4 regions of the Priestia sp. YIM B13489 genome follow, and region 3 is predicted to be linked to each of the others. Evidence: riboswitches for the same ligand, from Rfam matches in the RefSeq annotation. Region 3 holds a riboswitch; each other region holds the start of a gene.
What was found. A riboswitch is a leader RNA that binds a small molecule or an ion and turns the genes downstream of it on or off. The one in region 3 is predicted to bind lysine.

Region 1: it holds a riboswitch for lysine, as region 3 does, so the genes downstream of both, dapA (4-hydroxy-tetrahydrodipicolinate synthase) here and ACFX4W_RS07815 (aspartate kinase) in region 3, are expected to answer to the same signal.
Region 2: it holds a riboswitch for lysine, as region 3 does, so the genes downstream of both, ACFX4W_RS26150 (amino acid permease) here and ACFX4W_RS07815 (aspartate kinase) in region 3, are expected to answer to the same signal.
Region 4: it holds a riboswitch for lysine, as region 3 does, so the genes downstream of both, lysA (diaminopimelate decarboxylase) here and ACFX4W_RS07815 (aspartate kinase) in region 3, are expected to answer to the same signal.

The regions. Positions count from the first base shown of each region.
Region 1 is NZ_JBHZOQ010000053.1:1,484,537-1,492,586, reverse strand. It holds gene gdhA (NADP-specific glutamate dehydrogenase) at 1-735, shown strand, start outside; gene ACFX4W_RS13445 (YesK family protein) at 792-1,073, shown strand; gene ACFX4W_RS13440 (CynX/NimT family MFS transporter) at 1,202-2,428, opposite strand; gene ACFX4W_RS13435 (hypothetical protein) at 2,619-2,801, opposite strand; gene ACFX4W_RS13430 (DUF421 domain-containing protein) at 3,301-3,951, shown strand; gene ACFX4W_RS13425 (CBS domain-containing protein) at 4,141-4,566, opposite strand; gene ACFX4W_RS13420 (DMT family transporter) at 4,927-5,772, shown strand; gene dapA (4-hydroxy-tetrahydrodipicolinate synthase) at 6,035-6,922, opposite strand; lysine riboswitch at 7,050-7,228, opposite strand; gene ACFX4W_RS13410 (hypothetical protein) at 7,487-7,744, opposite strand; gene ACFX4W_RS13405 (hypothetical protein) at 7,806-8,050, opposite strand, start outside.
Region 2 is NZ_JBHZOQ010000053.1:3,932,304-3,940,353, reverse strand. It holds gene ACFX4W_RS26185 (alpha/beta fold hydrolase) at 142-963, shown strand; gene ACFX4W_RS26180 (LysE family transporter) at 949-1,590, opposite strand; gene ACFX4W_RS26175 (YqcI/YcgG family protein) at 1,743-2,510, shown strand; gene ACFX4W_RS26170 (cupin domain-containing protein) at 2,485-2,793, shown strand; gene ACFX4W_RS26165 (cysteine hydrolase family protein) at 2,815-3,402, shown strand; gene ACFX4W_RS26160 (GNAT family N-acetyltransferase) at 3,493-3,984, shown strand; gene ACFX4W_RS26155 (hypothetical protein) at 4,088-4,456, shown strand; gene ACFX4W_RS26150 (amino acid permease) at 4,493-5,932, opposite strand; lysine riboswitch at 6,035-6,219, opposite strand; TPP riboswitch at 6,394-6,494, shown strand; gene thiT (energy-coupled thiamine transporter ThiT) at 6,527-7,135, shown strand; gene ACFX4W_RS26140 (ethanolamine ammonia-lyase reactivating factor EutA) at 7,292-8,050, shown strand, end outside.
Region 3 is NZ_JBHZOQ010000053.1:356,623-364,672, forward strand. It holds gene ACFX4W_RS07810 (YslB family protein) at 1-134, shown strand, start outside; gene ACFX4W_RS07815 (aspartate kinase) at 186-1,418, opposite strand; lysine riboswitch at 1,560-1,737, opposite strand; gene uvrC (excinuclease ABC subunit UvrC) at 1,803-3,569, opposite strand; gene trxA (thioredoxin) at 3,794-4,108, opposite strand; gene ACFX4W_RS07830 (electron transfer flavoprotein subunit alpha/FixB family protein) at 4,530-5,510, opposite strand; gene ACFX4W_RS07835 (electron transfer flavoprotein subunit beta/FixA family protein) at 5,544-6,317, opposite strand; gene ACFX4W_RS07840 (enoyl-CoA hydratase) at 6,336-7,109, opposite strand; gene ACFX4W_RS07845 (fatty acid metabolism transcriptional regulator FadR) at 7,189-7,773, opposite strand; gene ACFX4W_RS07850 (AMP-binding protein) at 7,886-8,050, opposite strand, start outside.
Region 4 is NZ_JBHZOQ010000053.1:1,272,520-1,280,569, forward strand. It holds gene ACFX4W_RS12375 (dicarboxylate/amino acid:cation symporter) at 1-239, opposite strand, end outside; gene lysA (diaminopimelate decarboxylase) at 292-1,620, opposite strand; lysine riboswitch at 1,766-1,948, opposite strand; gene ACFX4W_RS12385 (CBO0543 family protein) at 2,015-2,527, opposite strand; gene ACFX4W_RS12390 (NAD(P)/FAD-dependent oxidoreductase) at 2,863-3,981, shown strand; gene ACFX4W_RS12395 (YckD family protein) at 4,055-4,369, shown strand; gene ACFX4W_RS12400 (PAS domain-containing sensor histidine kinase) at 4,531-6,255, shown strand; gene ACFX4W_RS12405 (DUF1292 domain-containing protein) at 6,342-6,605, shown strand; gene ACFX4W_RS12410 (acyl-CoA dehydrogenase) at 6,757-8,001, shown strand; gene ACFX4W_RS12415 (SDR family oxidoreductase) at 7,979-8,050, shown strand, end outside.

The DNA.
Region 1 (8,050 bases), 1.1 Mb from region 3:
AGTTTAGCTCGTAAAGAAGCAACTGGATATGGAACAGTTTACTTTGTTGAAGAAATGTTAAAAGATAATAATCTCAGCTTTAAAGGCAGTACAGTTGTTGTGTCAGGGTCAGGAAATGTCTCAATTTATGCAATTGAAAAAGCAATGCAGCTAGGGGCTAAAGTGGTCGCGTGCAGCGATTCGAATGGTTATATCTATGACGAAGATGGTCTTAACTTAGAAACAGTTAAACGGATTAAGGAAGTAGAAAAGAAACGCATAAGTACTTATGTAAATGATCATCCCGAAGCGGTTTACGTGGAAAGTTGTAATGGGATTTGGACAGTACCATGTGATATTGCTTTACCATGTGCTACTCAAAATGAAATCGATCAAAACTCTGCAGAATTATTAGTTTCCAATGGAGTAAAAGCAATTGGTGAAGGTGCAAATATGCCATCTACATTAGAAGCTGTCGAGATTTTCTTAGAGAACAATATTTTATTTGCCCCTGCTAAAGCAGCAAATGCTGGTGGTGTTTCTGTATCAGCATTAGAAATGGCTCAAAATAGCACTAGGCTTTCTTGGACTTTTGAAGAAGTCGATAGCAAATTACATGTGATTATGAAAAGCATATACCAAAATAGCAAGAAAGCTGCTCAAGAATACAACGCTCCTGGTAATCTTGTCGTAGGTGCAAACATTGCCGGATTTATAAAAGTTGCTGATGCTATGATTGAGCAAGGTGTTATTTGATACTTTATTAGGAGAATATACTAGTATGGATATCTTGAATTTAAAGGCTGTTAATAATGGGTGACTTACAGATAGTTTCTACAATTATAATTGCTGGTTTAATTGCACTTTCATATGCACTCAGCAGAAAAAAACCTACTATTAAATATATAACACCTCTAATTGTAGGAGTGGTTAGTGTTGGCGTTGTTATCGTAAGTTTCCTTATCGGAGGCTGGATTGGGATGAGAGTAGGAACAATTAGCTTTACTGCTTTTATCTCATCACTTATCTCCCTACTAATTATATCTATAGCTGAATCTGTGAAAAGAAAATTTAGTAAAAACATTCACCACTAAAGTATGTATAGCACATACAAAGTCAGTTTATATAATGCGGATGATTGGTAGAAAAAGAAGCCGTCAAATAATACCAAGTATAAAAGCCCTTTAAAACCTCAGTTCTAAAGGGCTTTTATACCTCTTTATTATTTAGAAGTCACATATTCATTCTTCCCTGCTCCCATACCGGCGATAAAAATAAAGATTGAAACTAAAACTAGCATCAATAAAGGGATAGTCCAGCTGTGTGTAATGTCGTGTAGCCCTCCAAATAACACAGGCCCTACAGCAGATAAAAGATAACCGAATGATTGAGCCATACCGGATAATTCTGCTGCCTCGTTAGTACTTTGTGTGCGTAAGCTAAAGAACATCATTGCCAAACTAAATACAAACCCGACTCCAATTCCAACCATAATAATCCACAATGGGATAAGGAGTGTATTTCCGTACAAGATACCGAATAATCCTCCAATAAGCAAAACAGCTGGAATGACTACTAATAAACGCTGATCTTGCAAACGGTCGGCTAAAATAGGAACGAGGAACGTAATAGGAAGTACAGCAAGCTGCATTAACGATAACATCCAGCCAGCGTCCTGAGTATTCAATCCTTTTTGTTCAAGAATTTCCGGCATCCATGTAATAACTGTATAGAAGATAAAGGATTGAAATCCCATAAACAATGTGACATTCCATGCTAATCTAGAACGCCATAAGTTAATAGATTCAACCTTTTGCACTGTTTGTTGAGACTTCGTAGACTTATGTCGATTTCGCAATTGTGGTAGCCAAATGAAAATGGTAAGAAGAGATAAAATCCCCCAACATCCAAGGGCTCCGGTCCATCCTAAACCTGATACTGAAGAAATGGGAATACTTATACCAGACCCAATAGCGCCGCATAAATTCATAGAAACTGCATAAATTCCTGTCATCATGCCTATCTTTTGTGCAAAGTTATGTTTAATTAGACTAGGTAACAATACATTTCCAATAGCAATAGATAAACCAATTAAGATCGTTCCTACAAATAATGTTTCTACTCCACCAAAAGAGCGTATTCCAATTCCGATTGTTAATAAGATTAAAGAAATAAATAGCGTAAACTCCATGCCAAAACGCCGAGCTAACTTGGGAGCAAAAGGAGATAGGAATGCAAAAGCTAGTAAAGGCACTGTAGTTATTGTTCCTGCTAAAGTATTAGATATTCCTAAACTGTTACGAATAGAAGCTACCAGTGGGCCCACAGATGTTAAAGGGGCTCTGAGATTAGCTCCAATTAGGATAATGCCTATAATCAGTAATCCTATTTTAGGATTTATATTTAGTTTTGGCTGTTCTAGTTGATTTGTTGTGTGTGGGATACCCATGGTAGTTATAGACCCTCCGTATATAATCTTAAAGTTTTTAAAATTAAGTAATATATTCATTTACTGTGCAGATTGCCATGGTAGCATCCACAAGTTTACAAAGTAGGTTCAATTAAAATCGGTATGAGAACTTACTTCAACTATTTGATGACCAGATGTATGTAAAAAATCTATCCTATGGTTATATAAATCAATTAACATATGATTTATGTGATGCTTCTAACATTGTTTTATGCAGCTGGATGTCAGCTTTTTCATAAGCTTTTCCCTGCTTTGTTTGTAGTCGGTCAGTATGTACGACAGATTGTATAGCCTCTCTCAATGCATTTCGGTTCACTTCAAATTGTTGCATTAAATTCGTTTCAGAAAGGATCTGTCTTCTATTTTCCCATATACTCTATATTCATTTAAGGATTCGATTTGGAAAACAACTTCTTCTACAAGTGACATACGATTTGCCTTTAATATATCAACTGTACATCCCTCTAATTTTTAGAGGGATTGGTTCACTGGTTATTTTAGCACATATATATGAGAGTATAAATATGGCTGCGGTATTAGACAGCTAAATGTATAAATACTAATACCTTGAGCAAACTATTCAAGATGCCTAAACGGCATCTTTTTTAATGCATATGATATACAAAACAAAGTTAACATAATGAAGGTTCTCCCCAGTTAATTGTTTATATAATGCTTCTGTTAAAAATCTAGTGCCATGAATAACACTTTAAACACTTTGTACGTTACTCATTTAATTTTTAACATAAAGAAATAAACATCCTAGAGAATCAGCTAAGTGTATAAATCTATATATTACATTCATCCCTGTTCCAAGAGAGAAAAAGATTCTAATGAAAGGAGAGCGTAAAGTGGAAATCATCGAAGTAAGCTGGCGTACAATATTATTATATGTTGTTATTATTATTATTTTTCGTTTTATCGGCCAACGAGGCATAAATCAGCTAAATGTCATTGACCTTGTTGTTGTGCTTATGATAAGTGAACTTGGAGTTGTTGCAATTGAGGATACGGGAGGTTCTTTACTTTATCAACTTGTACCTATTCTTATATTAACAGTTATCCAAATAGGCCTTACATATATCCAATTAAAAAGTCAAAAGTTACGCAGAGTACTAGATGGGCAACCTATTATTGTAATAAAACAAGGAAAGATTGATGAAAAGCAAATGAGGAAATCACGTTATAATTTGGACGACTTGCTTTTACAGCTTCGGGATAAAAATATAGGAGATATCCGTGAGGTGGATTATGCGATATTAGAGCCTTCGGGTACATTATCTGTATTTAAAAAACCAGAAAGCAAAGATAAATCAGGATCTGTATTTTTACTTCCCCTTGTTATTGATGGGATCATTCAAGAAAAGCATTTAAATCTAATAAATAAAAACTCTTCTTGGCTTTTCAACGAATTGAAACAAAGAGGATACAAAGACGTGAAACGTATTTTATATTGTAGTTTTTTAAACGGGCAACTTTTTGTGGATATAAAAAATGAATGATAAAAAAATCCAGGACGAAAATGGGTTTAAACTTGGCTAATTCTATAGAAAGCCATAAACTGCTGGAGCTATTGAATACAAGATCTTTAAAAGCTGTAATAGCCATGTGTTGTTATATATAAACTAAGAGCAAGCTAATTTTTATTAGCTTGCTCTTATCTATAAGATGAAGTACAAAAAGAGTTTTTTTTATTTATTAAGCTCAGCAGGAGCTGAAATATTCTCAAGAACTTTTCCTGTTTCTTTATTTGAAGTATTACTTACCGCTAAATCTCCCAGAGAAACCATTCCAATGAGTTTTCCACCTTCTACAATAGGAAGTCTGCGTATTTGATGCTGAGACATAAGATCTGAAGCCTGCTCTACAGACATGCATTTTGTACCAGTAATGACATCAGTGGTAATCATTTCAGATATTTGTGTATTCGTATTAAAATTATTAGCTAATCCCTTGACGACTAAATCACGATCCGTTATTAGGCCTATTAGTTTATCATTTTCACAAATTGGAATAACTCCTACATCTACATTCTTCATCATATTAGCTACCTCACCACATGAACTTTTAAGGTTACCTGTCTCAACATTAGAAGTCATCACTTCTGTTATATTCATAGCAACTCCTCCTTTATTTAATCATGGTCTTACTTCACTTGATTCCCGCACCTCATCTTCTAAAACGTCCATTTGAGTTTTAGGATACAAAGCTTTAGGTTTTAATGAGAAGAAAATGGTGAATGGATTTGAAAAATTCATCGCATTTTATTGGACAGTAAAAAGGTGTAAGAATAATAGGAAACGAGGTTTTAATAAAAGAGCACAATCCGTTGGTTCGTAATAAATTTATACTTCTCATCTTTATACTTTTACAAAAGAGTTATTCGAAGCTATTTTTCATTAAATTGAAATATTAAAACTATTATATAAATTGTATAATTTAGTAGTATAAAAACTACTAGGAAGGAATTACACACTATGTTATGGTTTATATCTGCTTTAGGGACAGCTGTATGCTTCGGAGTAAATAATACTTTATTTAAATGGGGTGCTCTTCAACATTTATCTAAAGTGTGTATTCAACTTTTCTTTTATTGGATTTCTTTTTTTATCCTCTTATTATTTACTCTTATTAAAGGAAGTTTTGAATTTCACATTTTACCTATTTTAACGGGGGCACTAATCGGTATATTAAATGCCAATGGCAATATCCAAATGTCGAAAGCCTTTGAGAAAGGACCTGCGAGTATTACATCTACCATTATTGCGATGAATACAGTCATTGTTGTTATAGCTACATCCTTATTATTTCCTCAATCCATTCCTTTAACAAATTGGATTGGTATCGTCATTATTATATTGGCAGCTTGTATTATTCAGTATCAACCAAACAAAACGGCACACATAGAGTATAAATTATGGATTTTGAGCTGCTGTTTAGCTCTTCTATCTATCGGCACAGTTGGTGTTATTATGAAATTCAGCACGTATCAGCACTTTAGCATGGGTGAAATGCTTGTTTCAATGTATGGTGGAGGAGCTGTCTATTTAAGTTTATTAGCTCGGAAAGAATTTAAACAATTAACTGCACATAAAATTGAAATAAAGATAGGTATACTAGTTGGTATATTAAGTACGATTGGTTACAGCTGTTATTTATTCGCCCTAAAGGAAGGTCCATCCAGCGTGGTTTATCCAATCATTAGTTTAAATTGTATTGTTGTTTTAATTGGGAGCTTAATTATCTTTAAAGAAAGACTTAAAAAATATCAATTAATAGGAATTATTCTTACTTTATGCGGAATCGTGTTGACTAAGATATAAGTTTTTGCACCAATACCGACAGAAGAACGAACATATAGTGAAATAGGTCTCCCTCTGTATGGCAACTGAAGATGTATATAGTATACATACATAGAAAAAACAGAAAAACTCCCCCAATGCGTTAAGGGAGTTTTTCTATTTTTAGGAGTTAGCTAAAGGATGATTCATCCATCTTGAGCTTTGTGCACCAATCTTGCCTTAATGCATCGATTGAATCGGTCGTTTTAGCTATGCTCTCTCTTCTAATCTGTTTTTATTTATTTCAACAGGTAACGTTAATGCCGCTAGTTTGCAGAACTTCTTCTAGCGCACTTTGCTCTTTATTGCTTAAAGGAACCATTGGCAAACGAACACCGCCAACTTGTATTCCATTTAGATTTAATGCAGCTTTTACTGGTGAAGGACTTGGCGCAATAAATAATGCTCTCATAATTGGAAGCAGATTGCGATGTGTAGCAGCAGCTTTTTGGACATCGCCATTTTTGAAGGCATTAATCATTTCTTGCATATCATTGCCAATGATATGGGAAGCAACTGAAATAACTCCTGCCCCGCCAATTGCTAATACTGGTATTGTTAACCCATCATCGCCGCTGTATAGTGTAAAGTCGCTAGGTGTTTTGCTAATAATCTCTGCCATGGCATCCAAGTTGCCACTTGCTTCCTTAATTGATACAACATTAGGAATCTCTGATAGACGAACAATTGTTTCAACAGAAATGTTAACTACGCTTCGCCCTGGGATATTGTAAAGCATAACTGGTAAAGAGGTTGACTGGGCAATCGTTTTAAAGTGCTGGTACAAGCCTTCTTGAGACGGCTTATTATAGTATGGAGCAACGAGCATAATACCATCGACTCCTGTTTCCTCTGCAAGTTTCGTTAAGCTAATCGAAGCTTGCGTGTTGTTTGAGCCAGTTCCAGCGATGACGTGGACTCTTCCCCCAGCAGCTTCTACCACACATTGGAATAATTTAATTTTTTCTTCTGTGGTTAATGTTGGAGACTCTCCAGTTGTACCAGCTACAACTAAGCTATCTGTGCCATTTGTAATTAAATGCTCAACTAACATTTTCGTCGCGTTAAAATCAATTTCGCCATTCTGATCAAACGGGGTAACCATTGCTGTTAATACTTGGCCAAAATTCATAACTACACACCCTTTATAAATTTTTAAAAATTAGAGGGGCTAGGGCCATTCATAAGAAACGCAAAAAAGCAGCAACGAGGGATTCGTTGCTGCAGTAGAAACAATATTTATCAAAAATAGTTTCCGTGCGTAAGATAGCCCTCCATACAGTTTCCCATATGACAGTTCTGTATTTATTCAACAGCAGAACCAGCTTCAAGAACATGAGATTCTTTCGGCTTCGGCAAATACCCCTTTCCACAATTGTCATTGGATCTCATTCTCCTCAAATTGTATACTTATGATCTTTGCGCCTCTATCCTCACTTCAAAAAATATTGAAATAAGAAAATATTTAATTGAATTTAATATAACAGTAAATTTCCTTTCACGCAAGAATCATTTAAGTATAATTTTATGGAAACCTTGTAATTAAGTCCTTACACTTATTTTTGAGAGAATGACTCCGGGTTATTGACTCAAACCCACAATCTCAGTATCACTCATATTACTATTTCACCTTTCTTTTTGCTATTCACCACATGTTTTAACTTACATATTATGCACATCATAAAAAGCCACCCGCTTAGAGTGACTTAGCATTAGGTTTATTCTTTACTTCATCAGGTACGTAATCTAAAAGTACGGATATTATTGTATTAAAATGCCATGGAGTAAGATTGTTGCCAGCACTTTCTTTTAACTCAGTTCTTAGCTTTTCACCCCATATAGGATATTTATTGTTGCTTTTTGCTTCCTCTAACATATAATCGACTACATTTAGTACTTTATAATATTCATTTTCTTTTGCGCTAATATAATAATCCCTTTGTTTATAGTTCATATCTCCAATCCCCTTTTGGTTATTTATGAACAATAAATTTTTTCATAAGATAGCATCAAATTTAGACTATATCTCTTATTTCCTTATAACATCTACATTGATTTAAATAGTTTATAATATCTTGGTTATTTACTTCTTTGATATTATCTCCAAAAAGTTCAACGGCACTTTCTAAATGTTCCCTTTTATTATCAATCGTTAGTACATATCGAAGTGCATCAACTACTGGTGCATTATGGTATGTACGACGAACGAAATACTCTTCGATTGCCTTATTTAAGTATTCTGATTCAGCCTTTCTAAATT
Region 2 (8,050 bases), 3.6 Mb from region 3:
TAAATAAACAATATAAAAGAATTTCCCTACTCCTTATTCCAGATAAACATTATACACCTCCTACACAAGCCTCTAAGAAACTTTTGAATGTTCCAATTATCCTACACATATATATATAAGACCCACTAGGAGGTGTTATAGATGAACTACTTTATTCACGTAACTCCTAAGACTAAACTTTTTGTTCGAGATATTGGAAAAGGGGAACCCGTTCTTTTCCTTCACGGGTGGCCGGTTAACGCTAAAATGTACGAATACCAATTTACAACGTTGCCGGCCCGAGGTATTCGATGTATCGCTCCTGATCTTCGGGGATTCGGAAAATCAGATGCACCTTTCACCGGCTATTCTTATAATCAATTAGCGGATGATATTCGCATGTTAGTAGAAAGACTTGAGCTTAAAAATTATACGCTCGTAGGCTTTTCTATGGGGGCAGCCATTGCTATTCGATATATGAGCAGACATTTAGGATATGGCGTGAAGAAGTTAATTTTATTAGGGGCAGCGGCTCCAAGCTTTATTCAAAAAACTGATTTTCCATATGGACTTCCTTCTGAAGAAGTAAATACAATTATTCAAAATACGTATAGAGATCGTCCTAATATGCTTGAAGAGTTTGGGAAAAAGTTTTTTAATCAGCCTACCAGCTCAGCCTTTAGAGGATGGTTTCAAGATTTAGGTTTAGAGGCATCCGGTCATGGAACGATTAAAACTGCGGTGTCTTTACGAGACGAAGACTTACGGGAAGATTTGAGTCAAATTTTTACTGAGACATATATATTACACGGAAAAAAAGATCAAATTTGTCCATTTGATCTTGCAAAAGTTATGAATCGTCATATTTCATTTTCTACACTTCTTCCATTTGAAAATAGTGGACACGGTCTTTTTTATGATGAACGTGAGAAAGTAAATGACACTCTTATTGAACTCATCGCTAAAAGCTCAGCCTATAAGTAAGGATATACATTTAAAACCGAATTGGCAGCCAAATAAAAAAAGTAAAAAACCTGCACCTAACGTAATAAAGCGAAGAAGCTCAGGCGTGATAAATTTTCTTGTGAAATGAATGCTGCTGGCAATATTTAAATTCCAAAGAAGGATGCCAAAGATAATAAAAAAACTGTGAAAAAAGACAGATAGCCACGTTTGACTTTGGAGGCTTTCGCTTAAGCTTGACCCAAATACACCAAACCAAAACACAATATTTAAAGGATTCATAAGAGCAATGAAGAAACCTGTAAAAAACGACTTATCTCTTTTAATAGAGGGTTTATTTACATCTATTGAAAAGGAACGAGAAACAGCTTGTTTCATACTTTGAAAGCCAACAAATGTGAGCATGACAAAACCAGTTGCATACAGGGTAACAGTAACAGCCTGCATCTGCACAAAAGGCGTTAACCCTATTAAAATGAGGAGCATAAATAAAATGTCGGCCGTCATGCCCCCTAAACCAACTAGCCAAGAAGCCCAAAATCCTTTTGTCAGCCCTTTTTTAATCATCTCTATATTAATTGGACCTACCGGTGCTGCGAGACTAATACCTAGAATTATTTGTTTTATAGCAATCAAAAACCACTCCACAAACACAGCCTCCTTTCTAACTTGTCCAATAGTAGCTTATATATATATAGATTAGAGTTTTATAATTTAGAAGCGGCATTTAGTTAAAAATGCTCATAAACTTTCTTTTCTTTAATACACATGTAACGTTGAGTTCCATAAGGAGGGTTTTAATGGCATCAAAAATGCTTTTTCGAGCCAATGAGATTTTAGAGTCAACGCATGTTCCATTTTGGGGAAAAGATGCTTTTCAATATTTCCGAAGCGATATATTATCAGAAGAAAATCCATTTCCTTGTATATTAGGGGTAGAAGGCTTTAAAAAAGATTTACTGCGGTTTTCATTTGTGACTACTCCTTATAACTACCAAGATATTAGGAATGCAGCGTCGGCACTTAGAGAATACATAGATACGTTCAAGACCATAGGTCGCTATACATCCTTTGTGTTATTCTTTAAGCCTGAACATAAAGAACGATCAATGGAAGAGTACGAAACGATGTTTTGGGATACGCTGACGTTTCTTCATCAAATTGATCAAAAGAAATGGCCGCAAGACATTCCAAAAGATCCAAAAGATCCATTATGGGAATTTTGCTTTCACGGAGAATCTATTTTTGTCGTATGTAATACGCCTGCTCATTCTTTACGTAAAAGCCGTAAGAGCAGAGGATTTATGATTACATTTCAACCTCGGTGGGTGTTTGAAGGTATGACAGGAGATTCAAAAATAGGGCGGCACGTACAAAAGGTGGTCCGCGATCGGTTAAAAACATATGATGACGTATCAGCTCACCCTGAATTAGGATGGTATGGACAGCAGGAAAACCGAGAGTGGAAGCAATATTTTTTACACGATGATAACAACTATACTACTGGACAGTGTCCGTTTAAATTAAAAAGGAGTGAGCAGCATGGACGTAAAAAAAGCCTCTATTAAAAAAGGAGTTGGCGGAAAGTTTGAAGAAGTAATTAAAGAACTGCTTCCAGCGTATACTGGATATGTTGAAGTACAGCACGATATTGCTTTTCAAACGCACCCATCTCATACCCATCCAACTGATGAAATTCTTCATATACTTGAAGGATCTATTTACTTTACAGTTGAACATGATACGGTTCTATGTCAGGCAGGAGATCGAATACATTTACCGAAACAAACGGTTCATTCCTCAAAAGCCGGTCCTGATGGGTGCACATACGTTATTTCCATTTTAAAATAAAGACGAAAGAAGATGATGCTTATGCTACGTTCCCGGCCAGTGCTGCTGCTTATCGATGTACAAGAAGGGTTTTATTCACCACAGTGGGGGGAAAGAAACAATCTAGATGCAGAAAAACATATGCTGACGCTACTGCAAGCATGGAGGCGCCAAAATTATCCTGTCATTCACGTACAGCATGCATCAGAAAATCCAGATTCTCCTTTACACCCAAGTTCGAAGGGATTTCAGTTCAAAGAAGGGTTTGGTCCACAAGAAGACGAATACTTAATTCGCAAACACGTGAACAGCTGCTTCATTGGAACAGAGCTAGACAGTTATTTAAAAGCAAATGGCTATGATACGCTTATCTTAATAGGACTAACTACTAATCACTGCGTCTCTACGACTGCCCGCATGGCTGGAAATCTAGGGTACAGGACGTACGTTGTAAACGATGCAACAGCTTGCTTTGATGGTATGTCCTACGATGGAAAAACAAGGCTTCCTGCAGAAGATGTACATACATTCGCATTGTCTTCTTTGCATGAGGAGTTTGCAACGGTCGTTTCTACAAAAGAGACACTTCAAGTTCTTCAAACCTTTCAATATGCTCAAAATCATAACTGATGTGCATGCGCACATCGGTTTTTTATGTAGATTATGTTTCTTAAAAGAAGTAAAATAAAGATAATTCTATACTATAAGGAGTTTGTACATATGATCATTCGTTATGCTAAAGAAGAAGATTTACCTATGCTTGTTGAAATTTATAACCAGTCTGTTCAAGCAAGTGCTGCTACTTTTGATTTAACGCCTGTAACAGTAGAGCAAAGAAGGAGCTGGTTTGATAATCATATTAGCAATGAACTTTTTCCGCTTATTGTCGCAGAAAAAGATGGGGTAGTAGTGGGCTATGCTTCGCTTTCTTCTTATCGAGATAAAGAAGCGTACATTCAAACGGTAGAGCTATCGATTTATATTGATAAAAATCAACAGGGGTATGGCATTGGAAAACAGCTTATGAAGCGAATTTTGGAACTAGCTAAAGAACTCAACCATCACGTTGTCATTTCAGGGATTACAAAAGGGAATGATATCAGTATCAAAATGCATGAGCAATTTAATTTTACATTTTGCGGAGAATTTAAAGAAGTAGGCTGGAAATTCGATCAGTGGCAAGATGTGCTTTTTTATCAGCTTATTTTATAAGATGTATGACACCTTTACACATTGTAACGTTTTAGTTTCATGTGTAAAGGTTATTAAAATAATAAGTCGTTTTATTATTTTAATACGAAAGGTGTTAGCTATCATGAATACACGTTTTCAATATCAGCATCTAAGAGCTATTCCAAAGACATGGTCAAAAAAAGAACTGCATATCCAGCTGAATAGAATCAAACACAATTCTGAACTATCTACTATAGCAGCAGATCCGCTTTTTCATCTGTTAGAATGTACCCATTCGGGCCTTCAAACTAAACAAGAAATCATAGACTACATCCAAAGCATTCCTACTCATCAACTTCCATCTTTTGTAACCCATTTAAGCAGGTTAGTTCAGCGTATTTATTATATAGAAGCTGCTGATTACTGTAATCGTCCCCTCAAAGGTTATATGCTTGTTATGAAAAATCAGCCCGCCTATATATCTCTTCATTTTGCTGATCAGATCACATAAAAAAAGCTCTCTATTCTTTTGAATAGAGAGCTTTTTTTATTCGTATTTTTTCACTGTTACTTGGCATTCTTTTAACGGAATAAGTTTTGACTTTTTCGTCCATTTGTATCCTAACCAAACAATTAAGAATAAAGGAAGTCCGATATAAGAAACAAGTACACCGTACCAGTCAATCGAATCACCCATAAACGCCGAATAGTTTTGACCTAAAATGACAACAGCACATAAAATAAAGGCAAAGATAGGACCAAACGGGAAAAGTTTTGCATGATATGGAAGTTCACTCAAATCATGACCTTGGGCAACAAATGCTCTTCTAAAACGATAGTGGCTGATGGCAATTCCTAACCAAGCAATAAAACCAGACATACCAGAAGCGTTAAGTAACCACGTGTATACCGCACCGTCTCCAAAAAATGAAGCACCAAATGCAAGTGTACCGACAAGTGCCGTTGCGATTAAAGCATTCACTGGAACGCCTCGTTTATTCACTTTTGCTAAGAACCTTGGTGCTTTTCCATCTTTCGCTAAGTTCCACAGCATACGCGTAGAAGCATACATACCTGAGTTACCAGCAGATAAAACGGCTGTTAAAATAACGGCATTGATAGCTGATGCTGCAAACGCCAGACCTGCTCGTTCGAATATTAAAGTAAATGGACTTACTCGCACATCATCACTTGCTAATGAATCGGCTGTGTATGGAATAAGCATCCCGATAACAAAAATAGCTAAAATATAAAATAACAAGATGCGCCAGAAGACTTGTTTAACTGCGCGAGGAACCGTTTTTTCCGGATCTTCACTTTCTCCAGCTGCGACTCCAAGCAACTCTGTTCCTTGAAATGAAAAACCAGCAGCCATAAAAATACCTAAGACAGTAAAGAATCCACCGTGAATGGGTCCATCACCAAGCGTGAAGTTTTTAAACCCTGGTGCTTCATTGTTAAAGATACCAAAAATCATCATAATGCCAATAACTAAAAAGATGATAACCGTTACTACTTTAATTAACGAAAACCAAAATTCAGATTCACCAAATCCTCTTACAGAAAGGTAGTTAAGCCCAAACATAATTAATAAAAACAGGGCACTCCATAAAATAGAAGAAGAGTTTGGGAACCAAAATTTCATAATAAGGGCTCCAGCAGATAATTCAGCTGCAATCGTAATAGCCCAGTTATACCAATAGTTCCAGCCGAGAGCGAAACCAAAGGATGGATCTACAAACCGAGACGCATACGTACTAAATGAACCGGCTTCAGGCATATAAGCTGCGAGCTCCGCTAGGCTGGTCATCAAAAAGTAAACCATGACACCAATGATAGCGTAAGCTAAAAGCGCTCCCCCAGGTCCTGCTGTGTGAATTGCTCCACCACTTGCTAGGAATAAGCCGGTTCCGATGGCTCCTCCTAATGAAATCATCGTTAAGTGGCGAGATTTCAACCCACGTTTTAATTCTTGCTGCTCTTGCATAGATAAATACTCCTTTCGAATGTACGGAAAGAGACGGGATAACATAAAAAAAGCCCGCAGTATATGTGCGCGCTTTTAAATCTGAAAACCGCGTCAACCTTCCGTGAAGATAGCTCTTCACATCACTCGCATGATGTGACAGTTCTGTTCCTGTTCGGAGACAGCCCCAGCTTAAATCAACCGAGAAGTGATCTAAACTTCGGCAATTTTTCCTTTCAAGCAACATCCTCAATGTTCTCTGCATTTCCGTTGCTTTACTATTAAAAACTGCGACCTCTACCTCATCGATTAGGATGAGGGTTTTTTATATTCATTTGACATAAAAGAAGTATACCAAATACTAAAACGATTGTCATTATAAAAAATAGATTCAGAAAATAGAAACATCTTTGAAATCTCTCGAATCTATTTTGCTACATATGGTATAATGAATGTTGTCATAATACTACATAAATATCCGAACGTACCACAGGGGGAGCCGCCGTGCTGAGAGTGAACAAATTGTTCAGACCCTTCGAACCTGTTAGTTAACGCTAGCGTAGGAATGTGGGAATAGTAGCATATATTTGCTTACTCCTGTGTAAACCGTTTGATATGAATGATTCAAAAACAGGAGTGAGAAACGTGAATAAAGCATTACCTTTACAGGCTAAAATTGAAATAGCTATTTTTGCAGCATTAGCACTTCTACTTGATCTTTTGCCTTCCATTAAGATTGCAACGGCTGTGAGTATTTCGTTCTCCATGGTGCCCATTTTTATTATGTGCTTTCGCTGGGGAGTAAAAGGCGGGGCTCTATCTGGTCTATTATGGGGGCTGTTGCAGTTGGCAACAGGAACGGCTTATATTTTAACAGCGCTACAAACGTTTATTGAATATATTGTGGCTTTTGCTTTTATAGGTTTTGGAGGTATTTTTTCGCAATCTATTAAAACAAATTTAGCTAACAATAACAGATCAAAAGCTTTTGTTTTGATTGTTTTATCCCTTGTTATCGGCAGCTTCGCACGGTATTTCTGGCACTTTATTGCGGGCATTATTTTTTGGGGATCATATGCGCCAAAGGGTATGTCCGCTCTATGGTATTCTTTTTCAATGAACGGTATTTCAATGGTAGGGTCACTAATAGCCTGCTTAATCATTCTTTCACTATTAATTCCATCCGCATCAAGAATGATTGTAACTAAATCACACTCATCATAAGCAAAAAGACTAAATCTACCAAGATTTAGTCTTTTTTGTCATTTGTCACCTTTGTTTACACAAAAGTGTGTCAGGTTTGATAACATAGTTAGTGAAATATTCAAAAAACTGTTTTATGATAATCACCATATTCAAACGAGATAAGGGATTGATAGCATGCTACAGAAATGGATAACGAGCATAGGTTTAGATATCGGAACAAGCACAACAAAACTGATTGTAAGCAAGCTGTTAATAGCAAATCAACAAAATCAGTTTACGCTGCCAGGCTGTCAAATTATTGATCGTCGCGTAACGTATGTAAGTTCTATCTATACCACCCCTATGCTAAACGATGTTGAAATCGATGTTCAAAGATTAACGGTACTACTAGAACAAGAGTATAAGAACGCAGGAATCTCCTTAGATCAAGTGGAGGCAGGTGCTGTGATCATCACAGGAGAAACGGCCAGAAAGCAAAATGCAGAAAGTATCGTTCACTATCTAGCCGAACATGCTGGGGATTTTGTTGTTGCAACAGCCGGCGCTGACTTAGAGGGAATATTAGCAGCAAAAGGATCGGGAGCAATAGAGCGTTCTGCTGAAACAAATGCAGTAATTGCCAATATTGATGTAGGAGGAGGCACTGCTAACATCGCTTTATGTCAAAATGGAAAAGTGATAGAAACGTTTACACTGCATGTAGGCGGGAGATTAATTCGACTAAATGAAGACGGTCTTGTTACCTACGTTTCGTCTCATTTAACTGAATTTTTGAAAAATAATTCTTTGACACTGCGAGAAGGTGAAAAAGCAGCATTTGAAAAGCTCTCGTCTATCTGTCAATTACTAGCTGAAGAAACCGTGAATTATGTAAAAGCGCTGAATCAAAATTCCTCGCTGCTCGTTTCTCCTCATACAAGATCTTCTATACAT
Region 3 (8,050 bases):
AGCGTCAAAACAACTGCCTAACAGAAGCCTACTTAACACATAAAGAAAAGAACGGAAAAGTGCTGATTTCCGTGCAGTGGGACCGAAAAGATATCTTACCTACCGAAACACGCGCGGAGCGTTATAAAAAGTAGGAAATACGTATATATAAAAGACGTGGAGATACCACGTCTTTTTTCTCTTCTTTATACTTGCACTGCTTGCTGCTCTTCTAATTCAAATGCTACGTGAAGCGTCTCAACAGCTTTTACCATATCAGCATGCGGTACAACTGTAGATACTTTAATTTCAGACGTGCTGACCATCTTCACTTCAATTTTCTCTCCTGCCAGCACTTCAAACATTTCGGCTGCAACGCCTGGATTAGAAATCATGCCAGAGCCGACAATTGATACTTTAGCCAAACCGCTTTCATGTTCAATACGCGTATATCCCAAAGTAGATTTATACTCTTTTAAGACGGCAAGAGCGGCGTCTACGTCTACGGTTTTAATAGAAAATGAGATAGAGAGACGATTATTAGCCGTTACGTTTTGAATAATAATGTCCACATTTAACTGTTCTTTTGCTAATGCTGTAAAAATAGTAGAAAGAGTTTGCAACTCGTTGTTTAACCCTTCAATTGTCACTCGTGAAATATTATCTTCAAACGCAATTCCTCTTACGACTAAGTTTTGTTCCATTGAAACTTCCTCCTCAACAATCGTTCCATTCTCGTTTTCTAAGCTTGAACGCACTTCTAGCGGTACCTGATAATTTTTTGCAAACTCAACAGCGCGCGGATGCAGCACCCCTGCTCCCAAATTAGCTAATTCTAACATTTCGTCATATGAAATAGAGTGAAGCTTACGAGCATCTTCTACATAGCGCGGATCTGTCGTAAACACTCCTGTTACATCTGTATAAATATCACATTTTGCAGCTTTTAATGCTGCGGCAAGAGCTACTGCCGTCGTGTCAGAGCCGCCTCGACCTAATGTTGTAATGCTACCATCTCCTGAACAGCCTTGGAATCCAGCTACTACTACGATTCGGCCTCTATCTAATTGGCTTTGAATACGAGTCGTGTCAATGTGCTGGATTCGTGCATTGCTGTGAACTGCTTCCGTCTGGATACCAGCTTGCCAACCTGTTAGCGAAGTTGCTTCATACCCTTTATATTGAAGGGCCATTGTTAACAGGGAAATCGTTACTTGTTCTCCAGTTGTAAGAAGCATATCCATTTCGCGTTTGCTTGGACTGTCCGTAATATCACTTGCTAATTTCACCAGTGCATCTGTAGTTTTGCCCATTGCCGATACAACAACAACTACTTGGTTACCGCGCTCTGCTTCTTGAATAACACGGTTTGCTACATGTTGGATACGTTCAACAGAACCAACAGATGTTCCACCAAATTTTTGAACGATTAATGCCATAATTTTGTTCATTCCTTTTCAATAAATTTGCATATGCAGGATGATGAGAAGCTAAATTTTTTTACTCAGACAATAAAAAAAGCAATGAGATGAGCTCTCATTGCTTAACGAACGAAAATTATAAAACATAACCGTCCACTGCCGTGAGATAGCTCTCCAAGAATCTACATCTTGACAATCCTACGTTTATTCAACGCAGAACCAGCAATCATTACTATGAGGTAATGTTCACTTCGGCAAATTTCCCTTTCCGCATCATTCATAAGAGCTCATACCCTTCCTGATACGTACTGATTAAATTTGCACCTCTATCTTCACTTCATTTGATGAAGTGTCGTATGAAATTAGTTAATAGCTTATCAAATATTTTCTATTATTTCAAGACTATTTTTGCAATGTTTCATAAATTTTTTCAGCGATGTTTTGAGGAACACCTGAATTTCGAATATCATCAACCGTTGCTTCTTTCAATTTTTTCACCGAACCAAAATACTTTAACAAAGCTTTTTTACGCTTTTCGCCCACTCCCGGAATATCGTCCAGAACAGACTGAAAAGCGGACTTAGAGCGCACTTGACGGTGGAAGGTAATCGCAAAGCGGTGAACTTCATCTTGAATTCGCTGAAGCAAATAAAATTCTTGACTATTGCGTTCGAGCGGTATGATTTGAGGAGGCTCACCAATCATCAGGTTGGAGGTTCTGTGCTTATCATCTTTGACAAGACCTGCTGTAGGCACTAAAAGTCCCAATTCATTTTCGAGAACGTCCTGTACTGCAGCTAAATGCCCTTTGCCTCCATCTACAACAATTAAATCTGGAAGCGGAAGACCCTCTTTTAACGCTCTGGAATACCGTCTGCGAACGACTTCTCTCATGGAACTGTAATCATCTGGTCCCTTTACGGTCTTAATTTTATATTTGCGATATTCTTTCTTTTCCGGTTTCCCATCAACAAAAACAATCATCGCAGAAACGGGATCTGTCCCTTGAATATTTGAATTATCAAATGCTTCAATCCGATAAGGAGCGGCAATTCCAAGCTCTTCTCCTAACCGTTCAACTGCGCCAACCGTGCGCTCTTCATCTCGTTCAATTAAATAGAATCTTTCACCGAGCGCAATTTTTGCATTTTTACACGCAAGTTCTACTAATTCTTTCTTTTTGCCTCGCTTTGGATGCTGAACCTCTGCTTCTACTAATTTCTCAGCCAACTCTGCATCAATCGTTGCTGGAACCATTACTTCTTTTGGCTTAATATTTTTGGCATAAAACTGACCGATAAAAGTTAAGAAATCTTCTTCTGGCTCTTTATAAAAAGGAAACATAGAAACTTCTCGCTCAATTAACTTCCCTTGGCGAATAAAGAAAACTTGAACACACATCCAGCCTTTATCATAAGAATAGCCAAACACATCTCGATTGACAAAATCATTAAACGTTACTTTTTGCTTTTCCATTGTCGCTTCGATATGAGCAATTTGATCTCGATATTCTTTAGCCCGTTCAAAGTCAAGTTCTTCTGAAGCTTTTAACATTTTTTCAGTTAATTCTGTTTTGACATGCTCATATCCACCATTTAAAAACCGCGTGATATTTTCAATAATTTGTTTGTTTTGCTCTTCTTTTACTTCTTTTACGCAAGGAGCTAGGCATTGCCCGATATGGTAATACAAACAAGGTCTGTCTGGCATGGTAGAGCACTTTCTTAATGGATAAATGCGATCAAGAAGCCGCTTTGTTTCATTTGCAGCTTGAACGTTAGGATAAGGCCCGAAGTATTTCCCTTTATCTTTTTTTATTTTTCTTGTAATAACAAGTCGGGGCTGCTTTTCAGCTGTAATCTTAATAAAGGGATAACCCTTATCATCTTTAAGCATGATATTGTATTTTGGATCATGCTTTTTAATTAAATTCATTTCTAAAATAAGTGCTTCTAAATTAGAAGATGTGACGATATATTCAAAATCGACAATGTCGTTTACAAGTCGAAGCGTCTTTCCGTCATGAGATCCGGTAAAGTAGGAGCGCACTCGATTTTTTAATACTTTTGCTTTTCCTACGTAAATGACCGTTCCATATTTATCTTTCATCAAGTAACAGCCGGGCTGATCCGGTAAAATAGCCAGCTTTTCTTTTAAATAATCGTTCATATTTTTCTCCTTCCTCTTCTCTTACTCTGTCCATCTATACATTCGCTTATGAAGCGTAACCTACATTCTTTCCTGCTTTACAATACATGCACATAAGCCGGATTTATGGCGGTGTTCCTTACATCTAGTATAAAACAAACGAACGCATATTCGCTAAATAAAAGTATTCCCAAAAGAGAAAAAGTGGAGAAAAAGAAAAAACCTAGCCTGAGCTAGGTTTTGACTTACGCGTGTTTATTAATTAATTCTGTTAATGCTTCTTTTGGTTGGAAACCAACTACTTGGTCAACTTTCTCTCCATCTTTAAATAATACTAAAGTTGGGATACTCATAACACCAAATTTTCCAGCCGTTTCTTGGTTTTCATCAACGTCTACTTTCACGATTTTAACTTTATCGTTAAGTTCGCCATCGATTTCTTCAAGAACTGGAGCAATCATTTTACAAGGGCCACACCATGGTGCCCAAAAGTCAACAAGCACTAGGCCTGATTTAATTTCATCTGTAAAGTTTTTATCTGTAGCATGTGCAATAGCCATTTTAATTCCTCCTAAATATATGCAATATCCAAATTCTACTCACAGTATATCACCTTCAAATAAGGTTTGCTAACTTTTTGCTTACATTTATACTGTTTATTCTCCGCTCTAGTTTGTACAATTCACATAAAAACATACGTAGAAAATTTCGTTTTCCATGAGGCTGAGACATAACGAAATGAATCCTATCTAAAGACGAACGAATAGTATACAAGGGCTGAACCGCTTGCGACACCGCAGATGATTTCTGTGCAAGACTTTGCTTTCTGCAGGAGTCTTCGCCTTGCCCTCCAATCAACTGCTAGAAAGACCCACACACATGAAACCTGCGTTTACCCTAACAAAAAAACGAACCACTAATCAAACATCTTGATCAATGGTTCATTTTTCACTTCGTCTAAAATCCTTTTGTCTCAGCCTCTTACGCAGACTGTACTTTCAGCTTTTTGAATTCTTCCGTTAGCAGAGGCACCACTTCAAATAAATCTCCAACGATTCCGTAATCAGCTACTTTAAAAATATTCGCCTCAGGATCTTTGTTAATGGCAACAATAATTTTTGAATTTGACATGCCGGCCAAATGCTGAATGGCTCCCGAGATTCCGCAGGCAATGTATAAATCTGGTGTGACTACTTTGCCCGTCTGACCGATCTGAAGAGAATAGTCGCAGTAATCTGCATCGCACGCTCCGCGAGACGCCCCAACAGCTCCATTTAACACGTCCGCTAGTTCTTGGAGAGGTCCAAAACCTTCCGTTCTTTTTACACCTCGACCACCTGCAATCACGACTTTTGCTTCGGATAAATCAACCCCTTGCGTTGCTTTCCGTACAACTTCTTTTACAACTGTACGCAGGTTTTTGATTTCAACATTTAAATCCTCTACATCGCCTGTACGTCCCTCATCTTTTGCAAGCGGTGAAATATTATTTGGACGAATCGTGACAAACGTAAAAGCATCGGTCATGATTTTCTTTTCAAATGCTTTACCAGAATAAATTGGGCGGGTGAAGACTACTTGATCCCCTCCAACTTCTACATCCGTCACATCTGAGATAAGTCCTTTGTCTAAGCGAGCTGCCAGTTTTGGCGCTAGGTCTTTGCCAAGAGCCGTATGGCCAAATACGATAGCTTCAGGTTGTTCACTTTCAATGATGGCTAATAACGCCTGAGCATAACCATCCGATGTGTAAGCAGCTAAATCTTCATGCTCCGTCACAACAACTTTATTCGCTCCGTATGCAATAAGCTCTTCACTTAAAGCTTTTACGTCCTTTCCTACTAACGCTGCAACAATTTCCCCACCGTCAGCTACAGTAGACGCTGCGGAAATCGCTTCAAACGATACGTTTCGTAATCCCCCATCACGTGCTTCTCCTAGAACTAACACTTTACGTCCCATTGCAATACCCCCATTGTTTTAACTTTTGACTTATTAAATGACTTTTGCTTCTTTATGCAGTAAATTGACCAGTTCTGTCACTTGATCTTTTATATCTCCTTGTAGTACGCGTCCTGCGTCTTTTTTCGGAGGCAAATAAATTTCAATTGTCTTTGTTTTTGCTTCTACATCATCTTCATCTAAATCTAAATCATCCAATTCCACTTCAACCAACGGTTTCTTCTTCGCTTTCATAATCCCTGGAAGAGATGGATAGCGAGGTTCGTTAAGTCCCTGCTGAGCTGTTACTAAAAGAGGAAGCGACGTTTCGATAACCTCGGAATCACCTTCCACATCGCGTACAACAGTCACTTTTTCACCTTCGATATCTAATTTTGTAATCGTCGTAATATAAGGGATTTCTAACTGTTCTGCTACGCGCGGTCCCACTTGGCCCGAACCTCCGTCAATCGCTACGTTTCCTGCCAAAATTAAGTCAGGAGATTGTTCTTTTAAGTACTGTGCCAGCAGCCTAGAAGTCGTGTACTGATCGCCATCTTCTATGTCATCTTCCGTATTGATTAAAACCGCTTTATCTGCTCCCATAGCCAAAGCTGTTCGGAGTTCTTTTTCTGATTCTTCCCCTCCTACACTCACGACCGTAATCTCCCCGCCATGCTTTTCCTTTAGCTGAATAGCTTCTTCAACTGCATACTCATCGTAAGGATTAATAATAAATTCAGCCCCATCTTCAACAATTTGACCATTTTTTAATGAAAGTTTCTCCTCTGTATCGAATGTTCTTTTTACTAACACGTAAATATTCATTCAATTCCCCTCCTAAGCTTATTTTCCTAAAAATTTAGGCTGGCGCTTTTCAATAAAAGCGGCTACGCCTTCTTGAGCATCCCTGCTTTTGAATACGCTTCCAAAAAACTGCGCTTCTTTTTTGATGCCGCTGTAATAAGCATCTGTTTTTACATGCTGAAGCAGCTGCAAGGTGGCTTTAACAGAGATTGGGCTTTTTTTGGCAATTTTTCTAGCAAGTAAAAATGTTTCATTGATAAGCTGACTTTCTTCAAAAGCTGCATTTGCCAATCCTAACTCCACTGCCTCGCTTCCGGATATTGGATCACTTGTCAGCATCATCTCACAAGCCTTATGAACTCCTACATAACGAGGTAATCGCTGAGTTCCTCCAAATCCTGGTATAATCCCTAACTGAAGCTCAGGCAAGCCCAGCTTAGCATTTTCTGTTACCAAACGGATATGGCAGCTCATAGCAAGCTCCAACCCTCCGCCTAAAGCAGCTCCATGAATAGCTGCAATCACTGGTTTTGGGTAATTTTCAATATACTCAAAGAGCTCTTGACCGTTAACAGCAAGCTTCTCGTATTCTTTTTCCTGCTGAAGTGATGTGAATTCTTTTATATCAGCACCGGCACAAAAGAATTTCCCTTCACCTTTAATGACGATAACCCTTGTCTCTTTACTATCTTCTAAATGTTTTAAAACACTTGAAAGATCTTTTAATAAGTCTTGAGACAAAGCGTTAGCAGGTTGTCTATTCAACGTAATGAAACTTATTGCATCAACAGTTTCAACCTGGATAATTTCCATTTGTTTACGCCACCCTTTCTTTCTATTTTCATTACCTTGCGCTTTTCCCCTCGCAGGGGAGCAGCAGGCTCACTTACGATTATGAGCCGCTGCAGCCGTTTAACAGCAGGGAATGGACTTTATCTACCGATTCTATTAGACCATATCGATGATCGTTCATTACCCATGTTGTGACAGTTTCATCAATCGTTCCAAAAATCATCTGTCGCGCAAGACGAATATCTATATTTTCAGAAAACTCACCCGTTTCGATTCCTGTCTGCAAAATAGAATCAATGAGAGTCAGATAATCTTTTAATACATCGTTAATTTTCAATCTTAAATCTTTGTTCGATTGACGCAGTTCGAGCTGGGTCACTGTAGCTAAATGATGATCCTCCGCTAGAAACGAAAAATGTTTGTCAATTAACACATGAAGTTTTTCTGCCGCGGTTTCAATTCCCGCCAGTTCTTCATAAATTTTTTCTACAAATTGTCCCATCTTCTCTTGAAACAAGGAAATCAAGACATCTTCTTTGTTTTTAAAATATAAATATATCGTACCGTCTGCAACTCCAGCCTGCTTAGCAATTTTAGAAACCTGAGCATTGTGGTATCCGTTTTCTGCTATTACTACTACAGCTGCATCGATAATCTGTTTATACTTTGGCTTATTTCTTCTCAATCTTATACGCTCCTTTAAAATATGAATGATTATTCATTCATATCTTTATAATAAAGAAACCGCAAGTATCTGTCAATTATGTTTCAGGAAAAAAATCAAAGGCGACGATCGATTACGTCGCCTTTTTATGCTTTTCATTTTCTTCATCAATCAGCGCTCGTCGCAGAATCTTACCGACCGCTGTTTTGGGAAGCTCATTTCGAAATTCATAAAGGCGCGGAACTTTATAAGCAGCTAAATACTTTCTAGAAAACTCATTTAACTCTTCTTCAGTACA
Region 4 (8,050 bases), 920 kb from region 3:
GCGATACCTAGCATAATTTTACCAAGACGCTTCATTTCATTCATGTTTGCGATCGCCGAAGCCACACTAAAAAAGACAAGGGGAACGATAATCATGAACATTAAATTAAGAAACAAATCACCAAAGGGCTTTACGACTGCCACATCCGGCCCGATAGCATATCCTGCTATCCCGCCAATTAAAATAGCGAGAAGCAGAATAAGCGATGATCTGTACGTTTTAAATACACTTAAAACCATAGTTAGATTTCCTCCAAACAACAATAGCTTCTTTACTACGCAAGAACAGCTATTATTTGCTCATTGCATACGTAGTAACGACTGGCTTTACATCTTTACGCACCAAATCTTCGTATGTTTCTCGCTCTACAGCAAGACGAGCTTCTCCATTTTTTACAAATACAACAGCAGGGCGCGGAATACGGTTGTAATTGCTAGCCATTGAATAGTTGTAGGCACCTGTAGAGGACACTGCTAATAAATCTCCTTGATTAACGCGCGGTAAATCAATATCCCAAATAAGCATATCTCCTGATTCACAGCATTTACCCGCAATTGATACTGTTTCATCTTTTTTATCCGTCACTCTATTAGCCAAGACAGCTTCATGTTTTGCATCGTAAAGAGCAGGACGGATATTATCAGTCATACCGCCGTCAATTCCTACGTATTTTCGTACACCTGGAATCTCCTTCGTTGATCCAATTGTATAAAGCGTTGTACCTGCTTCTCCTACGATGCTTCTTCCAGGCTCAATCCAGACTTCTGGAAGGGTATAATTCTGTTCAGTTAACGTGCGGCTTAGCTTTTCTGTCAGTGCATCTACATAATACTCAACTGGAAGAGGAGAGTCGCTTTCGGTATAACGAATACCAAAACCACCACCTACGTTTAAAACTTTTACTTCAAATTCCATTTTATCACGAATGCTGACTAAGAAATCAGTTAAAATATCAATGGCGCGAGAAAAACCATCTACTTCAAAAATTTGCGAACCAATATGACAATGAATGCCTAAAAGATCGTAGTAAGGCTTTTCTAACGCAGAACTTACCGCTTTCATGGCTTGGTCATTGGAAAGACCAAATCCAAACTTGGAGTCTTCCTGTCCGGTCATAATATATTCATGTGTATGGGCTTCAATTCCTGGAGTAACACGCAGAAGAATAGATGCTTTCTGTTTGCGCTCAGCTGCTAAGGCATGCAAAACTTCAAGTTCGGTAAAGTTATCAACAACAAAACAGCCAATATTCGCATCAAGAGCCATTTCCATTTCTTCAATCGTTTTATTATTGCCGTGAAAATGAATGCGTTCAGCTGGATATCCAGCTTCAAGCGCTGTAAATAATTCGCCTCCTGAGACCACATCTAGTGACATATCAAGCTTCGTTAAAAGGCTAGCCATTTCCATACAAAGAAATGCTTTCCCTGCATAGGCGATTTGATATGAAAATCCGCTTCTTCGAAAGGCTGAATGGAAGGCCTTGCATTTCGTTTCAATTAATTCTTGATCGTAGATGTATAGGGGAGTGCCGTATTGTTTTTTCAGTTCGACCGTATCGCACTGCCCAATTTCTAAATGATTGCTGCTGTTAATTTTACTCGTTCCATGTAAGTACATAATCCGTATCCCTCCATTTAAATCATTCAACTATAACTTTGAACTTTGATGGTCAGTAGAAAAACACAAAAAAGACCCGTGAAGTGATGTTCACGCGTCTTGGTTTCATAATAATAAAGTATTATTACATTCTAGGCATCAACATCTCTTCAATAGCTCTCCACAAACCAAATGGTTTGTGACAGCTCAGCATTTATTCAATACTGAACCAGTATATGAACACAATGGATGTTTATATACTTCGGCACGAAATCCCTTTTACTTATCTTCACAGACTCCATTAGTCTCCAATAAGTGACTCTTGATTTCATGCACCTCTATTCTCAGAGAGGAAAATTATATTTAAATGTAATTCCTATTATATTTCCTTTTCCTCCGTCTAGTCAATGAAAAGTTAAGGCATAGGAATATCAAAAAAAATAAATAAGAAAGCTATGAAGCTTCCAGATAGAATCCAAGCGACCAGTGCTGTCTTCTGATGAATGACTAAAAGTGAGAACGTGGCAATGTTGAAGAGAAAAGAACACAGCAGCGACCATCCATAATGATGAGTGATACTGTGATTAACATAAGCAATGAACTCAATCACAGTAAATAAAAGCGCCCACAAAAGAATCCACCACAGCCTGCCGCTTACATGCAGCGGCAGCCTTCCTAAAAAAACCGGTATAACAAACGGATAAATAATTAAAGTTATTCCAAGGGAAACCATTAGGTGATCGGGTAGAAAAAGGTGATCAATACCTACAGGGTGAAATACCCATACGCGGTGATGAAACAGCAGCACTTCATAAAGCAAATTCCCTGTGACCCAAAACAGCAAAGTAGGATAGTATTCTTGATACCTTCGCCACTTGCCAAATAGTAAACCAAGAATGATGAAAAATAATACAAATGAAGATTGCATACGCTCTCCTTAAAATAATGGTTATTTCTTTTTATTTACATATTATAGTGGTTTTATTCTTTCATTTTTTTATTCAGAAACTATAATAAAAAAGCGGTAAGCGCAGTGTTAAATATGGGTGATCACTATTTGTGGTTTGCTTCATCTCACCATAATTCCCGTAAAAGAACTTATTGCGCTTTTGTTTACAATGAAAGGAGCTATATGTCAAAGTCAGCAAGATTCAAAAATAAGCTCAAGATAGCTTCGCCTAGTATGTGACTTCTTTTTTTGCTATGCTAAAGTTGCGTACATATAGCATGAGAATATTAGAAGAAAGAAAAGGGTGTTTTGGTATGAAAACATACATCGTAGTTGGAGCTGGGGTACTTGGAGCTTCTACAGCATATCATTTAGCAAAAGCAGGAGCAGATGTGACATTGATAGATCGCAAGGATGCAGGTCAAGCTACTGATGCAGCAGCAGGAATTGTTTGCCCATGGCTTTCGCAGCGTCGAAATAAAGCATGGTACCGCTTGGCAAAAGGCGGCGCTAAGTACTATCAAACATTAATTCAGCAATTAGAAGAAGATGGAGAAACGGATACGGGATATAAGCGAGTAGGAGCAATTAGCTTACATACTGATGAGCAAAAGCTTAAAAAAATGGAAGAAAGAGCATATAAGCGTCGGGAAGAAGCTCCTGAAATAGGCGAGATTACACGTTTATCCGCTAAAGAAACACAGGCTTTGTTTCCGGTTCTTTCAGAAGAATACAGTTCAGTTCATATTAGTGGAGCCGCTCGCGTTAACGGAAGAGCTCTTCGAAACGCACTTGTGAATGCAGCGAAGAAAAACGGTGCAAAAATAATAGAAGGAAACGCAGAACTACTTTATGAAAATAATCAAGTAACGGGCGTTTCCGTAAATGGACAAACCCTTCTAGCAAGTACAACAATCGTAACGGCAGGAGCGTGGGCAAATCAATTACTAGAGCCTCTTGGAGTGAAATTTTTAGCAAGCTTTCAAAAAGCGCAAATTGTCCACTTGCATCTCCCTGATGTAGATACAAAAGACTGGCCCGTTGTGATGCCTCCAAGCGATCAATATATTCTTTCATTTGAACAAGGTCAAATTGTCATTGGAGCAACACATGAAAACGACACGGGCTATGATTTGAGAGTAACTGCTGGGGGGATGCATGAGATTTTTTCAAAGGCCTTATCAATTGCTCCCGGCTTAACAGAAAGCACAGTCTTAGAAACAAGGGTAGGGTTTCGACCATTTACTCCAGGATTCTTGCCAGTCATTGGAGCTCTTCCGGCTTACGAAGGAATACTAGTAGCGAATGGTCTCGGAGCTTCAGGCTTAACGTCGGGTCCTTATCTTGGTTCAGAGCTTGCTAAATTAGCACTTGAAATGGAAATGGAAATTGATCTTAGCGACTATGATGTAGGAGGAGCTATCGAGTCTTAAGCAAACAGAATGAATGAAAACAAATAGAAGTTCGCAAACTATAACTACTATATGATGAAAGGAAGTAGATTGTTTGCGAAAGATTATGATAAGTGCAGCAGCAGCTTTTTTATTTATGAGCGCGACGCCTGTATTAGCGGAAAATAATCCTCAGCCAGAAACAAAAGACGTGCAGTTGACGTCTGAGCAAAAGCAGGAACTGTCCGTGCTGTACAAAGAAATGCTAGCAAAAAAGAAAGAAATACTTTCAAAATATGTGGAGTACGGGGTGCTAAGCAAAACGGAGAGTCAAAACATTTCTTCACATATGGAAAATCGCTATCAGCATATGGAGCAAAATGGTTTTGTGCCAAAGCGACACTGTCATAAAATGCATCATTCAAAGTAATTCCTATTCACATAAAAAAGCGCCTTTACAGGCGTTTTTTTTATGTGAATGAATGGAAAATATCCGCTTCTTTATCTAGTAAATTCTAAAATCCTCATGTAAAATTAAGAGAATGAGAACGAGTAGGAAAGATGTTAGTGAGGGGTAGGTAAATATGAACGATGAACAAAAATAAAAAAATAGTCCGATTACATGCAGAAAATCATTCAGCTGAGGCGCTAGGAATCATATTTGCTTACAAACAAAAAGATGACCATCTTGTTTACAGTATGTATCAAGGTGAAAGCGTTCATGACCAAAAAATACCTCTAGAAGAATGGGTCTCGTATGAGCATTTTTTCGAAGCACTAAACAAAAAGAAAAAGCTTATGTACGAGCTTCAAATAAATGATAAACGCTATGTAGTAAACTTAACCCCTTTATCTTACACAGAAAAGCCTGAAATTATGGGACATTGCGTGAATATAACTAGTTATCAGGAGAAAAAAGAACAGGTTCAGCCTTTTATTTATCATAACGCAGATGCTGTTGCTGTCGTTGACTTAGAAGGGAAAACGCTTCAAGTGAACCCTGCGTTTGAGAATACATTTGGCTGGACGTTTGAAGAAATTCATCAAAAGCCTCTTCCGATTATACCTTCGTTTTTAAAGGAGCCAGTGTGCGAACTTCATAAGACCATTCAATCAGGTGAATCGAAAACGGAATTTGAGACGGTCAGACAGCATAAAGACGGTCATTTAATTAATGTAAGCGTCACACTCTTCCGCGTTGAAAATATGAATGATTGGCCGCTATGCATTGCTTTTGTCTATCGAGATATAACATCACGCAAGCAGGCTGAAACGGCTTTAAAAGAAAGCGAAGAACGTTACCGAAGCTTGATTGAGTTATCGCCGGAAGCGATTATCGTTCATAGTGAAGGGAAAATTGATTACATCAACCCTTCAGGAGCCAAAGCGCTAGGATACAAAAGTCCTCAAGACGTATTAGGAGCTTGTGTTTATCAGTTTGTTCACCCTGATTACTATGATGTGGTAAAACAGCGAATTTATCGAATGAAAACAGAAAATAAATCTGTAGACCTACAGGAAGAAAAGTTTATTCATAAAGACGGTCATACGATTGATGCCGAAACCATTGCCTTTCCTATTCCCTATATGGGAAAGCAGGCCATTCAAGTTTTGTTTCGTGATATTACAGAACGTAAAAAAACTGAAAAATTGCTGCGTGAATCCGCTCAGCTTTCCTTAGTCGGACAGTTAGCGGCTGGTATAGCTCACGAAATTCGAAACCCTCTGACGGCGGTAAAAGGATTTATGCAGTTATTAAGAGAAACGAGCGGTCAGCCTTACTATGTAGAAATGATAAATCGTGAGTTAGATAGAATTGAATTGATTACCGATGAGTTCTTGAGTCTTGCAAAGCCTCAGGCGAAAACCTACAAAGACAAACATGTCCAAGATATTTTAGAGAATACTTTAAAGCTAGCTGAGGTGCAGGGGATTACAGAGAAAATTCACGTAAAAAAAGAAATTGATCTTCATCTTCCTCTCGTATTATGCGAAGAAAATCAGTTGAAACAGGTGTTTAGCAATATATTTAAAAATGCAGTCGAATCTATGCCAAGTGGAGGAACCGTAACGATTCAACTAAAAAGATTTAATCAGGAGAACCTTGTTATCCGGTTTAGCGACGAGGGGCCAGGCATCACGCAGGAAAGAATGCAGCATTTAGGAAAACCTTTTTATAGTACCAAAGAGAAAGGAACGGGGCTTGGACTGATGGTGTGCTATAAGATCATTCGAGAACATAGAGGAGAAATTAACTTTGTAAGTGAACTTGGAAAAGGAACTACCGTAGACATTCTTTTGCCTTTTAAAAAATAGATTCTACTTTTATAAGCATGAAACCTTTTCTAAAGGGGAATACATGTTAGTGAACGAATAATGAGGTTAAAATAGGAGGGAATAAGATGGAACGCATTGAAACGGGAGAGATTTTTACAATTTTAGACGAAAATGATCAAGAGCAAGATATTGAAGTGCTTGGAAAAATGACGATTGAAGGGCACGATTATATTGCTGTTGCGTTTGTGGAAGAAGTTTTAATTGAAACAGAAGAAGAAATTGATGTTTTCTTTTTGAAAATTGAAGATGATGGTGAATGGTCTTCAATTGAAGATGACGATGAATTTGAAAAGGTATCAGCCGTATTTGAGGAAATGACATCCGCGTAAAAAGAGAGGTTAAAACCTCTCTTTTTTTATTTTTAAATAATATAATATTTAGAATTTTCCTAAAAATACCTTGCTGAATTATTTCCCTTCATTTATGATGAATATGTAACATACCAACCGGTTAGTAAGTAAATGAAAGCGAGGGACTACCGTGTATTTTTCTTACTCTGACAAAGTAGTGAAGCTGCAAGAAGAATTGAGCTCTTTTATGGAAGAGCATGTTTACCCAAATGAACGGCTATACGAACAACAGCTGAATGAACAGCCATCTAGATGGTCAGCTGTTCCTCCGATCATGGAAGAGTTAAAAGAAAAAGCAAAGCAAGCTGGATTATGGAACTTATTTTTGCCAGAAAGCGAATACGGAGCGGGTCTAACAAATGTCGAATATGCCCCTCTTTGCGAAATTATGGGCCGTTCTATTATTGGACCAGAAGCTTTTAACTGCGGAGCTCCTGACACCGGCAATATGGAAGTACTGGTTCGATACGGAACGTCCGAACAAAAAGAAAAATGGCTAAAGCCGCTGTTAAATGGAGACATTCGCTCCTGCTTTTCTATGACAGAACCGGATGTAGGTTCTTCTGATGCCACAAACATTCAGTGCAGTATTGTAAGAGAAGGCGATGAATATGTGATCAACGGAAGAAAATGGTGGTCTTCAGGTGCGGGAGATCCTCGCTGCAAAATTGCTATTGTCATGGGAAAAAGCGATTTTAACGCATCTAAATATGAACAGCAGTCTATGATTCTAGTTCCTTTAAATACGCCAGGAGTTAAAATTGAACGAATGCTGCCAGTCTTTGGATACGATCACGCTCCTCATGGACATGCTGAAATTCATTATGACAATGTGCGTGTGCCAGCGTCTAATATGCTTTTAGGCGAAGGAAAAGGGTTTGCTATTGCTCAAGGCAGATTGGGGCCTGGACGTATTCATCACTGCATGCGTTTAATAGGAGCAGCGGAAAGAGCGCTTGAAGAATTATGTAAGCGTATTCAAAACCGTTCTACGTTTAATAAGTTGCTTTCTCAGCAAGGGGTTATTCAAGAATGGGTGGCAGAATCGCGTATTGAAATTGAGCAAGCTCGCTTATTAACATTAAAAGCTGCTTATATGATGGACACAGTTGGAAATAAAAAAGCGCGGAAAGAAATTGCTATGATTAAAGTAATGGCTCCTGCTATGGCTTTAAAAGTCATTGATCGCGCTATTCAAGCATTTGGAGCAGCAGGTGTTTCAGAAGACACGCCGCTTGCGGCACTTTGGGCAAATGCTCGCACTCTTCGCCTCGCTGATGGTCCAGACGAAGTGCACAAAGCACAGCTTGCAAGACTTGAGCTAAAACCCTATCAAGAAAAGGAGGCAACCTATGCACATAAAGGATTTGTTTGATTTAACTGGGAAAACAGCTATTATTACCGGCGGAGGCAGAGGATTAGGA